DNA from 3 places in the Staphylococcus carnosus genome. Region 1 is predicted to be linked to each of the others. Evidence: predicted binding sites of a transcription regulator. Region 1 holds the regulator's gene; each other region holds the start of a gene.
What was found. The regulator Rex, encoded in region 1, represses fermentation and respiration genes when NADH is low (regulators of the CRP and FNR family bind a similar motif). The targets are predictions, from matches to a motif close to TTGTGAAATATTTCACAA.
Positions count from the first base shown of each region.

Region 2: DYE31_RS03275 (formate/nitrite transporter family protein) is a predicted target of Rex. The motif match lies at 1,917-1,934, and genes of this name have one in related genera.
Region 3: DYE31_RS06015 (citrate synthase) is a predicted target of Rex. The motif match lies at 2,407-2,424, and genes of this name have one in related genera.

Region 1 is NZ_UHCT01000001.1:994,617-998,504, forward strand. It holds gene DYE31_RS04605 (ABC-F family ATP-binding cassette domain-containing protein) at 1-1,737, opposite strand, end outside; gene DYE31_RS04610 (redox-sensing transcriptional repressor Rex) at 2,334-2,978, shown strand; gene DYE31_RS04615 (sulfurtransferase TusA family protein) at 3,028-3,252, opposite strand; gene DYE31_RS04620 (YeeE/YedE family protein) at 3,279-3,888, opposite strand, start outside.
Region 2 is NZ_UHCT01000001.1:746,877-750,764, forward strand. It holds gene DYE31_RS03255 (HAD family hydrolase) at 1-189, shown strand, start outside; gene DYE31_RS03260 (hypothetical protein) at 202-384, shown strand; gene DYE31_RS03265 (hypothetical protein) at 439-621, opposite strand; gene DYE31_RS03270 (hypothetical protein) at 618-971, opposite strand; gene DYE31_RS03275 (formate/nitrite transporter family protein) at 1,038-1,859, opposite strand; gene DYE31_RS03280 (amino acid permease) at 2,576-3,888, shown strand, end outside.
Region 3 is NZ_UHCT01000001.1:1,252,492-1,256,379, reverse strand. It holds gene icd (NADP-dependent isocitrate dehydrogenase) at 1-1,155, opposite strand, end outside; gene DYE31_RS06015 (citrate synthase) at 1,219-2,337, opposite strand; gene DYE31_RS06010 (amino acid permease) at 2,699-3,888, shown strand, end outside.

The DNA.
Region 1 (3,888 bases):
TTGACGTTCGATTTGACGCTGCTCTCGCTTTTGCGCTTTTTGATCTGAATAAGAATTTGAAGTCGAAATTTGTGCTTTTTCTTCAGCTTGTTCTGCTTCAGCTTTAGCTTGCAATGCAGCTTTTTCTTCTGTTTTATCAAGATAGTATTGATAATCTCCAGCATAAATCGTACCGCCTGTTTCATCCATATCGAAGATTTTATTAGCTAGTTGGTTAATAAAATATCTGTCATGTGATACAAAGATTAAGGTACCTTCAAAGTGTTGCAATGCTTGCTCTAACATTTCTTTAGAATCAATATCTAAGTGGTTAGTCGGTTCATCTAAAATAAGTACATTATTGCGTTCTAACATTAAGAGTGCCAGCTGCAAACGTGCTTTTTCGCCACCAGATAAATCATTAATGATTTTCTTCACATCATCTTGAACAAATAAGAAACGTCCTAATACAGCACGTACGTCTTTTTCTGGCATAGTCGGATATTGGTCCCAAACATAATCTAAGATCGTCTTGTTCGATTTGAATTCTGCTTGTTTTTGGTCATAATAACCGACACGTAAATTAGCACCGTGGGTAATCTCACCGTTTATTTTAGGAATGCGTTCTGCAATGGTTTTAATAAAAGTAGATTTGCCAATACCATTCGGGCCAATCACTGCAATATGATCACCTTTAGAAACTTCAAGTGTAATAGGGGAAGTAACGGGTTGATCATGATAGCCGATTTCTAAGTTGCGAATATGGTATACATCATTACCAGTATTGCGGTCGAAATCAAATTGAATATTTGCACTTCTGGCATCTAACATCGGTTTATCAATACGTTCGATTTTTTCTAATACTTTTCGGCGACTTTTGGCCATACCGCTTGTAGAGGCACGTGTAATATTTTTTTCTACGAAGGTTTCAAGACGTTTTATCTCAGCTTGTTGACGTTCGTATTCTTGCATACGCTTTTCATAATATTGGTCGCGTTGCGTGATGAATTTGCTGTAGTTGCCGACGTAATGTTGAACAGCACCTAGAGCGACATCATAAATCTGATTTACCGTTTTATCGAGGAAGAAGCGGTCATGGCTGATAATTACGATTGCACCTTTAAAATAGTTTAGATAATCTTCTAGCCATTGTGTCGTTTCCATGTCTAAGTGGTTGGTCGGTTCATCCAGTAATAATAAATCTGGCTCACTTAATAGCATTTGAGCTAGTGAGAGGCGTGTTTTTTGTCCGCCGCTGAAATCGTTGACGGGACGATGGAAATCGTCTTCTGAAAAGTCCAAACCATGCAATACAGTTTTAATTTTACTTTCGTATTGATAACCTTCTAATCGCTCAAACTGATTGGAAAGTGTTTCGTATTTAGACATATGTGTTTTAAATGTTTCTGTTTCATATTCATCTGCATGTTCAGCTAACCAAGCAGTTTCTGCTTGCATATCTGCTTCCATTTGTTTTAATTTAGCAAAGGGTTTTGACATTTCTTCCCATACAGTGTGGTTTGTATCTAGTGTCATTTGTTGTGTCAGATACCCGACTTTTAAATTTTTGATTTTAGAAATATTGCCTTCATCATATCCATCGACTCCAGCTATAATTTTCATTAAAGTAGACTTGCCGGCACCATTTCGACCGACGATACCTATTTTTTCATGGCTCTTTACTTCGAAGTGAACATCATTAAAGATTTCTTCGCCATCGAAAGATTTAGAGACATTGTTGAGTTGTAATAAAATCATGTCGTATGTTTACGAGTCAGACTGTTAAGTTAAAACTGGCTCGTAGACCTCCTTTCTTATCGCTCTATATAATGACTTACTTTCCATTATAAGTGGAAATAGTGGTTATGCCTATTAAATATCATGAATTTCCTTCATTGAAAATAAGAATCGTTTTACATCAAAACAGACAATAAATATTCAATTGTATTAAATTTGTTACAAAATCATGTGTTCAAATTATATATTTAAACGTATAATAGTAACTACATCACTGATAATAGCTGGAGAATATCAACTATAATCTGCGTTATTAACGTTTGAATTGTTCATAGAAAGTTACTTTTACAGTTATTTATTTTTAGAGGTGTATAAGGTATACTTAGTTAATAAAAATGCTTTAATCCTTTAATTTAAGAAGATTAATGTAGTTGCAATATAAATTAAAAACTATTTGAACATGGTAATATCCTCAAAAGAAAAAGGCTAAGAACTGCAAAGAGTATTTTTTTCTGAACTTCATATTTTTCACAATCAACAAAGTCTATTACAGTATTTACATGAGAGATTAGAACTTGTTCAGACATAATAGTTTTGAAGATGTGGGGGTAAACAAATTGAGTAATCAAAAAAATAATATTCCTCGTGCGACCTTAAAACGTTTGCCGCTTTATTACAGACTTGTCAATCAGCTTCACGAAAAAGGAATTGACCGAGTTAATTCTAAAACAATCAGTGAAGCGTTAGATATTGATTCTGCTTCAATTAGAAGAGACTTTTCTTATTTTGGAGAATTAGGTAAGAAAGGTTACGGCTATAATGTCGAAAGTTTGTTAGAATTTTTCAAAAGCAAAATCAGCGAGAGCGATACGATTAAAATCGGTTTGGTCGGAGTGGGGAATTTAGGTAAAGCATTGCTTTCATATAATTTTTCTATCCATGATGAAATGGTTATTACCGAAGCTTTTGATATTCGTGATGATATCGTCGGTACAAAAGTTGGTAAAGTCATCGTAAATAAAATGGAAGACTTGCAATCAATTTTGAAAAGTGCAGAATTGGATGTAGTTATTTTAACAACTCCAGGAAGTGCAGCCCAAGAAGCTGCAGATCAAATTGTGGATAGCGGCGTGAAAGGTATTTTGAATTTTACACCAACGCGAATTAATGTACCAGACGATGTCTCTGTTCATCAGATTGATCTAGGTATTGAGCTGCAATCGCTTTTATTCTTTATGAACAATCTTCGAAACAGCAATTAAAAAAAGCGTTCCAAATTCAGGTTTGGAACGCTTTTTCTAATTGCTTAAGTTATGCTTTTTGAACTGTAATTGTCCAAGATGCATCGCCGATTTGTTCATAATTAGTAACTGGATAATTTTTTTCTGCAGCCCAGTTTGGAATAGCTTCTGTTGCTTGCGTGCAGTCAAAGTCGATTTTTAGTTCATCACCGATATTTAACGTTTCCATTTTTTTCTGTGCTTCAATTAATGGAAAAGGACATACCATACCTACTGTTCCCAATTCATATAACATATAAACGCCCCTTAATTATTTTGAAATTATGATTGTGCAGCTGGACGTGCTGCGTTTTGTTTAGATGATTTTTGCATTGCTTTCATAGGTTTTACAAATAAGAAGTAACTCATAAATCTTGTACCCAAAATCATAGCGGCTAAAGCAATCCAACCTTGCCATGAAAGTGCTGCTGTTGCAACTAAACCGTTTCCGATTGAACAACCACCAGCTACTGAGGCACCAAATCCCATAAAAGCACCGCCGATAACACTATTACGAAGTGTCTTTTTATCAGGTAGTCTCCAAGCGAATTCTCTAGAGCCTTTTGCAGCAATATAAGATCCGATAAAGATACCGAGAACTAAGAATACGCCCCAATCTAAAAATGATGTTTTACCAGATAAAATAAACTGTACTAGATTTGAAGAAGGGGTAGTAATACCAAGTCCTCCTTCTCGGCCTGTTGAATAACTCATTGGCCAAGCAAGTAATGCGATTAAACCTACTGCGATTGCTGCAACAAAAGGATGGAATTTCTTCTCGAAGAAGAAATGACGAATCCCTGTATAACGTTGTTTTAACTTTGGAATTGCAATTTTAGGTTTAGGTTTGCGTAATGTTCTTACAACAAGATAACCTGTAACTGCTACGAGT
Region 2 (3,888 bases), 250 kb from region 1:
TTAAATTTAAATCCTGTTAGCTGCTTAGCTATTGAAGATTCTGTGAATGGCGCAACCGCAGCTGAAACAGCCGGGCTTGGTGTTATAGTTAATACGAATGCTATGACAGAGTTAATGAATTTTGATGCATTGCAATTAGTGGGTAAGAATATGACTGCTGATCAAATAGATACTGAATTTTTTAATTAAGCAGGTGAGACCATGATTATTTTATTTTTTCTTGCAGGTCCTATCATTATTGCGATTGGTAATTTAGTCTTAGGACCAATATTTAATAAGAAAATACCGATGAATGTCCGTTTTCGTGCATTTATGATAGGCTCAACGATTTATCTCATTACTGCATATCTATGTTATATCTTAGTTTTAAAAGGAAAATTATAAAGAAAAAGGCTTGCTTTTGTTGATATTATCAGCATAAGCAAGCCTTTTGTGTTGTTATTTTGTTGCAAAATATAATCCTACTACGACTAATAAAAGTAATATTGCATCTATACCTATCATTAAAGCACGGCGTGATGTTGCTTCGCCATTTTCTTTTAAGCGCTTATACATTATATAATTCGGTATGAGATTTGCAATTAATAGAACGATTATGAGTATAATGAGTATTATTTTCATTCAGAATCTCCATTTCTAATTGTTGATAACAAGTCCCAGAGAAAGGCAATGATAATACCAATAATCACTCCGGCGCCTACTCCGATTTTCATATGTCCAGTTAACTGTCCGATAACGATACCAAGAATAACTGTAATAGGAAGGACAATACCAAATTTTATTTTTCTAGCAGGAGAAGTCAACGCACTAAACATAGCAATATAACAAATCCCGAAGACAAGTGCTGCGCCAATGGATAGCAATAATGTGTGCATCATTGGTGCATGACTTCCCATACGATTCAAGAAAAAGAATAATGCTCCAAAAATAAATGTATATAAAATAGCGCGAGAGACAAGTTGTTTAGACACTACTGACGTCTCCTTTCATATTGAATAGTCAAATTATAACATATCAATAGAAAGGAACTGTATTAATCATTCTTTTTCAAATTGATGATGGTCATTTAAGAAAGCATAAAACAGACCAATGATAAGACCGCCACCGATATAGTTACCAATAAAAGCAGCGATAATATTGATCACTGCCGGCCAGAAATGCAGAACATCAACATTATAAACAATACCGCCGATAAATAGACATGCATTGTAAACAACGTGTTCATATCCCATAAATGCGAATACTGCTACCCCGAACATCATGACGAACATTTTCGCTAAAATATCATCAATCTGCATTGCAATAACTAAAGAAATATTAATGAAGAAGTTGGCGAAAATGCCTTTAGCCAGTAGTTCTAAAAAGCTTGCTGTCATCGTTTTATGATGGATAACTTCAGAAAGTTGTTTCATCATGTCAGGTGTCATACTATCGCTCATACGTAATATTAAGAAGAAGGCTAATGCACCTAATATATTACCTAAGAAACATAGCATAAAGATTTTGAATACCCGCCAAGGTTTAATGACGCGATAATACATTCCAACAGTAAAATACATAAAGTTGCTGGTTAAAAGCTCAGAGTTTGTAAATAAAATCAATACTAACGCAAAACTGAAGGCAATCGCACCGACAATATTGACGATTCCAGCAGTGGTATGATCAATTAAACTTGCTTTGATTGCGAGTACGAAGACTGAAATAATACTAATAATAAAACCAGCCATCATCGCACGAAGTAAATAGCGACGCATAAATGTAGCTTGCAGTACATCTTTCGTACGAATTGTAGCAACGACATCATTAACCCACTGTCGTCCATAAAATACTTTATCCCAACGAATATTCTTTTCATTCATCTTGCTTTCTCCTAACATTGTAAAATACAAGATTTAGTATAAGGCGTGAATATAGTTTTGTGAATACTTTCACAAATAAGTTTTTAAATTTTTTTCAGAATATGTCTTTTTCGTGAATAGAGAACATTAAATCTCTAGATATTTTGCTAAAGCATACGAAATAACGTATCAGAAGTGTGTTTAAATTCCGAGCAATTTAGTAAATATAATTAAAAAGAAAAGAATAATAAAAGAGTGATAACAAACTATTATACTGAAAATTCAAAAAGGCAGATTGCCAGTTAAACAAAAGACGTGCTATAATATTCAAATAATATGAAACTCTTATAAAAAGACATGAAAATAATAAAATATCCATATTGGGTGTTGGAATTATCTTTAAGTTGATAAGGACTAATATTTTTATGAGTGCAAATTACATGAATTCCTATGGTGACTATGGCGCAACATGATTGTAAATAAAAAAATGAAAGCGCATACATAAAAGTGTAATTTTTATGTTTTCATCATAGAAATTTATAGTATAATTAAGCTCATTAGGCATAGAAGCTACTTTCGATATGGTAAGAAAATTAGTGAGTAATTTGTCGCAATCTTCAGACAGAAAAAGGGGTACCGGATTAAGTATTGCGAAACAAGTAAGAGAATTAGATGCTTAAATATCGAAGAAACGAGCTGCGCCTGGAAATTTTGTAAAAGAGAAGGGGAATTTTCTAATGGAAGAAACTCAATTGCAACGAGGATTAAGTTCTAGACAGATACAAATGATTGCACTGGGCGGTACAATCGGTGTTGGTTTATTTATGGGTGCGACAAGTACAATTAAATGGACAGGTCCGTCAGTCATTTTTGCTTATCTGATCGTAGGTTTATTTTTATTTTTAGTTATGCGTGCTATGGGAGAAATGGTTTATTTACATCCGACAACAGGGTCATTTGCAAACTTCGCAAGTGATTATATTCATCCAGTTGCGGGTTATTTAACAGCTTGGAGTAATATATTCCAATGGGTTGTTGTAGGTATGAGTGAAGTTATCGCAGTCGGAGAATATATGAGATATTGGTTCCCGACATTACCAGAATGGATTCCTGGAGTTATTGTAATTGTGTTACTAGCAGGGGCGAACTTAGTATCAGTTAAGGCATTTGGTGAATTTGAATTCTGGTTCGCAATGATTAAAATTGTAACGATTATTTTAATGATTATTGCAGGTTTCGGTCTGATCTTCTTCGGATTAGGTAACGGCGGACATGCAATCGGACTTTCAAACTTATGGTCTCATGGCGGATTTATGCCAAACGGCTGGGTTGGATTCTTCTTTGCATTATCTATTGTTGTTGGTTCATACCAAGGGGTAGAACTGATAGGTATTACAGCAGGGGAAACAAAAGATCCTCAAAAGAACATTAAAAAAGCAGTAAATGGTGTTATCTGGCGTATTTTGATTTTCTATATTGGTGCAATTTTTGTAATTGTAACAGTATATCCTTGGGATGAGTTAGGCAATATCGGTAGTCCATTTACACAAACTTTCGCAAAAGTAGGTATTACATTTGCAGCTGGTTTAATCAACTTTGTAGTATTAACTGCTGCAATGTCAGGTTGTAACTCAGGTATCTTCAGTGCAAGTCGTATGATTTATACATTAGCGCAGCATAAACAATTACCGAAAATTTTCTTGAAAGTCATGAAAAATGGTGTTCCAGTTTATCCTGTATTAGCAATGGGAATCGGTATCTTTGTTGGTGTTATCTTAAATATTGTTTTACCAATGTTTATCAAAGGTGCTGACAGCATTTTCGTATATGTATACAGTGCATCTATTTTACCAGGTATGATTCCTTGGTTTATGATTTTAATCAGTCATATCCGCTTCCGCAGATTGCACCCTGAAGAAGTTGAAGGACATCCTTTCACAATGCCGGGCGGTGTTGCGGCAAGTTATTTAACAATTGCCTTCTTATTATTAGTATTAGTAGGTATGTTATTTAATAAAGAAACTGTTGTATCAGTAGTCATTGGTTTAAT
Region 3 (3,888 bases), 260 kb from region 1:
AATTGAAGCTGTAATTAAATCTGCAGCTTCTTGCCAACCTAAGTGTTCTAACATTAATACTGCACTTAATAATTCAGATGAAGGGTTTACTTTATCTAAATCTGCATATTTAGGTGCTGTACCGTGAGTTGCTTCAAAGATAGCATGGCCAGTGTCATAGTTAATGTTTGCACCTGGTGCAATACCGATGCCGCCAACTTGTGCAGCTAATGCATCAGAGATATAGTCACCATTTAAGTTCATAGTTGCTACTACATCGTATTCAGCTGGACGAGTTAAAATTTGTTGCAAGAAGATGTCAGCGATAGAATCTTTAATGATAATTTTACCGTCTGCAACTGCTTGATCTTGAATTTTGTTTGCTTCGTCTTTACCTTTTTCATCAACTAAACGATCATATTGTTGCCAAGTGAATACTTTATCTCCAAATTCATTTTCAGCTAAATCATAACCCCATTGTTTGAAAGCACCTTCAGTAAATTTCATGATATTACCTTTGTGTACTAGAGTTACAGATTTACGATCGTTATCGATTGCATATTGGATAGCTGAACGAACTAAACGTTCTGTACCTTCTTTAGATACTGGTTTAACACCAATACCAGAAGTTTCAGGGAAACGGATATTTGTTGCACCCATTTCATCTTGTAAGAATTTGATTAATTTCTCAGCTTCCGGAGTACCTTCTTTAAATTCGATACCTGCATAAATATCTTCAGTATTTTCACGGAAAATAACCATATCAGTATCTTCTGGACGTTTAACTGGTGATGGTACACCTTTGAACCAACGTACAGGACGTAAGCAAGCAAACAAATCTAATGTTTGACGTAAAGCTACGTTTAATGAACGGATACCGCCACCGATTGGTGTAGTAAGAGGTCCTTTGATAGCAATTAAATATTCTTCAATTGCATCAAGTGTTTCTTGTGGTAACCATTCTCCAGTAGTATCGTACGCTTTTTGACCTGCTAGAATTTCTTTCCATTCAATTTGCTTTTCACCATTATAAGCTTTTTCTACAGCAGCATCTAAAACACGACGTGATGCTCTCCAGATATCTGGTCCAATTCCGTCTCCGATAATGAATGGGATAATTGGGTTGTTTGGTACTAATAAACCGTCTTCTTGTTTAACAATTTTTTCTGGTGCCATTAATAATTCCTCCGTTACTTAAAATTATAAGTTTTTGCATTTCATATACTAAAACACTATGACCTATCTTTCTTCAATTGGAACATATACACGATTAGTTTCACCGATATACTTCGCACGAGGTCTCATAATACGGTTATCTCTATATTGTTCAAAGATATGTGCTAACCAACCTGAAGTACGGCTGATTGCAAAGATTGGTGTAAATAAGTCGTGTGGAATATTCATGCTATGATAAACAGTCGCACTATAGAAGTCAACGTTAGCAATAATGCCTGTACGTTCTTTCATAATATCTTCAATTTTCACTGAGATATCATATAAGTGTTTTTGACCTGTTTCATCTGTAATTTTCTTACTCATTGTTTTTAAATATTTCGCACGTGGATCGCCGTTTTTATAAACACGGTGACCAAAGCCCATGATTTTTTCTTTATTTTCGAATTTTTTGTCTAAATATGGTTCTACATCATCAACTGATTTGATTTCAGATAACATATTCATAACACGTTCGTTTGCACCACCATGCAATGGTCCTTTTAATGAACCTACTGCAGCAACAATTCCTGAGTACATATCTGATAATGAAGATACAGCACAACGAGCTGTGAATGCTGATGCGTTCAACTCATGGTCCGCATGTAATACTAAAGCTTTGTTAAATGCTTCTTCTTCAATGTCAGTAGGTACTTCCCCACGTAACATATATAAGAAGTTAGCTGCATAGCTTAAACCTTCTTTAGGTTTAACTGGTTCTTTACCTTCACGAACACGTTGGAATGAAGCTACTAATGAAGCCATTTTAGCTTGAATTCTAATTGCACGTTCTAATTTTTCTTCATCAGTTTCACTTTCGGCATTTTCATCAAAATGCGCAATGTAAGAAACAGATGTTCTTAAAGCTGTCATTGGATGTACATGATTAGTAGCATAGTCTTCAAAGTGTTCATATACTTTGTCATCTAATGTACCATATTCATACAACTTACTTTTCAACTCATCTAGTTCTTCTTGTGTTGGAAGTCTGTAATTCCATAGTAAGAAGATAATTTCTTCAAATGAAGCATTTTCTGCTAAATCATCGATGTCGTAACCCGCATATGTCAGTTGGCTATCGATAATTGAGCTCACTTTCGTTTCAGCTGCAATTACCCCTTCTAAACCTTTTTGCAATTCTGCCATATTAATTTCCCCTTTTCTATAACAAATTGAAATGGCTTTCATTTGTTATTATATCCAATTATCGCGATTTTGTGAACAATTAAGCAACTCTTATAAACATGTAAATATACATACAAAGCTAGTATCTAAAAGGTTTTTACCCCCAAAACGCCCTCCACTCGTACACTTATTACATTTTAATTGTTTTTAGTTCATTAAAATCCACTTTTTATGATGTGTCATTTTAAATATTTATCATTCATTATAACTATAATTCATTGTGAATTGCATGAAAATTTGCATTATTTGCAAAAAACATTTGTCATTACTTATAAATATGTGCATAATATTGATGAGGTGCAAAAAGGGAGTTGTTATGAATATGGCAAATAATAATTTACAAAGAGAACTGAGCAATCGTCACATTCAACTGATTGCAATTGGCGGCGCAATCGGAACGGGGCTATTTTTAGGGGCAGGACAAACGATTGCTATGACAGGTCCTTCCATATTATTAACATACATTATCATTGGATTAATGTTGTTTATGTTTATGAGAGGATTAGGAGAAATTTTAATTTCCAACACGAACTTCAAATCATTTGCAGATGTTACAAATGAATATATCGGGCCTTTTGCAGGATTTGTAACAGGATGGACGTATTGGTTCTGTTGGATAATTACTGGTATGGCAGAAGTTACTGCTGTTGCAAAGTATGTAAGCTTCTGGTGGCCACAAATTCCTAACTGGGTAAGTGCATTATTCTGTGTATTATTACTTATGGCATTTAACTTATTTAGTGCCAAAATTTTCGGGGAATTAGAATTTTGGTTTGCAATTATCAAAGTTACAACAATTATTGTATTGATTGTTGTGGGACTAGTTATGATTTTATTTGCATATAAAACTCAATTCGGTCATGCTTCATTTACTAACTTATATGAACATGGTATTTTCCCTAAAGGTGCAACAGGATTCTTCATGTCCTTCCAAATGGCATTATTCTCATTTGTAGGGATTGAAATCATTGGGGTAACAGCTGGAGAAACTAAAGATCCAACTAAAACAATACCAAAAGCTATCAATAGTGTTCCGATGCGTATTCTATTGTTCTACGTTGGTTCATTAGCAGTTATCATGTCTATTATTCCATGGAATAAAATGGACCCTTCAGAAAGTCCATTCGTTCGCTTATTTGCTTTAGTAGGTATTCCATTCGCAGCTGGTATCATCAACTTTGTTGTTTTAACAGCAGCTGCACCATCTTGTAACAGTGGTATTTTCTCAAACAGTCGTATGTTATTTGGTTTAGCGAGACAAGAACAAGCACCACCTCTTTTCAGATCTACAAATAAAAATGGTGTACCTCATATCGCAATTTTTGTTTCTTGTGCGCTATTATTAATTGCAGCATTATTGAACTATATCTTCCCTGATGCAACATTAGTATTTACGTATGTAACTACTATTTCAACAGTGTTATTCTTAGTTGTATGGGGATTAATCATCTATGCATACATCAGATATCAAAAACGTGAACCAGAACAACACAAAAATTCACCTTATAAATT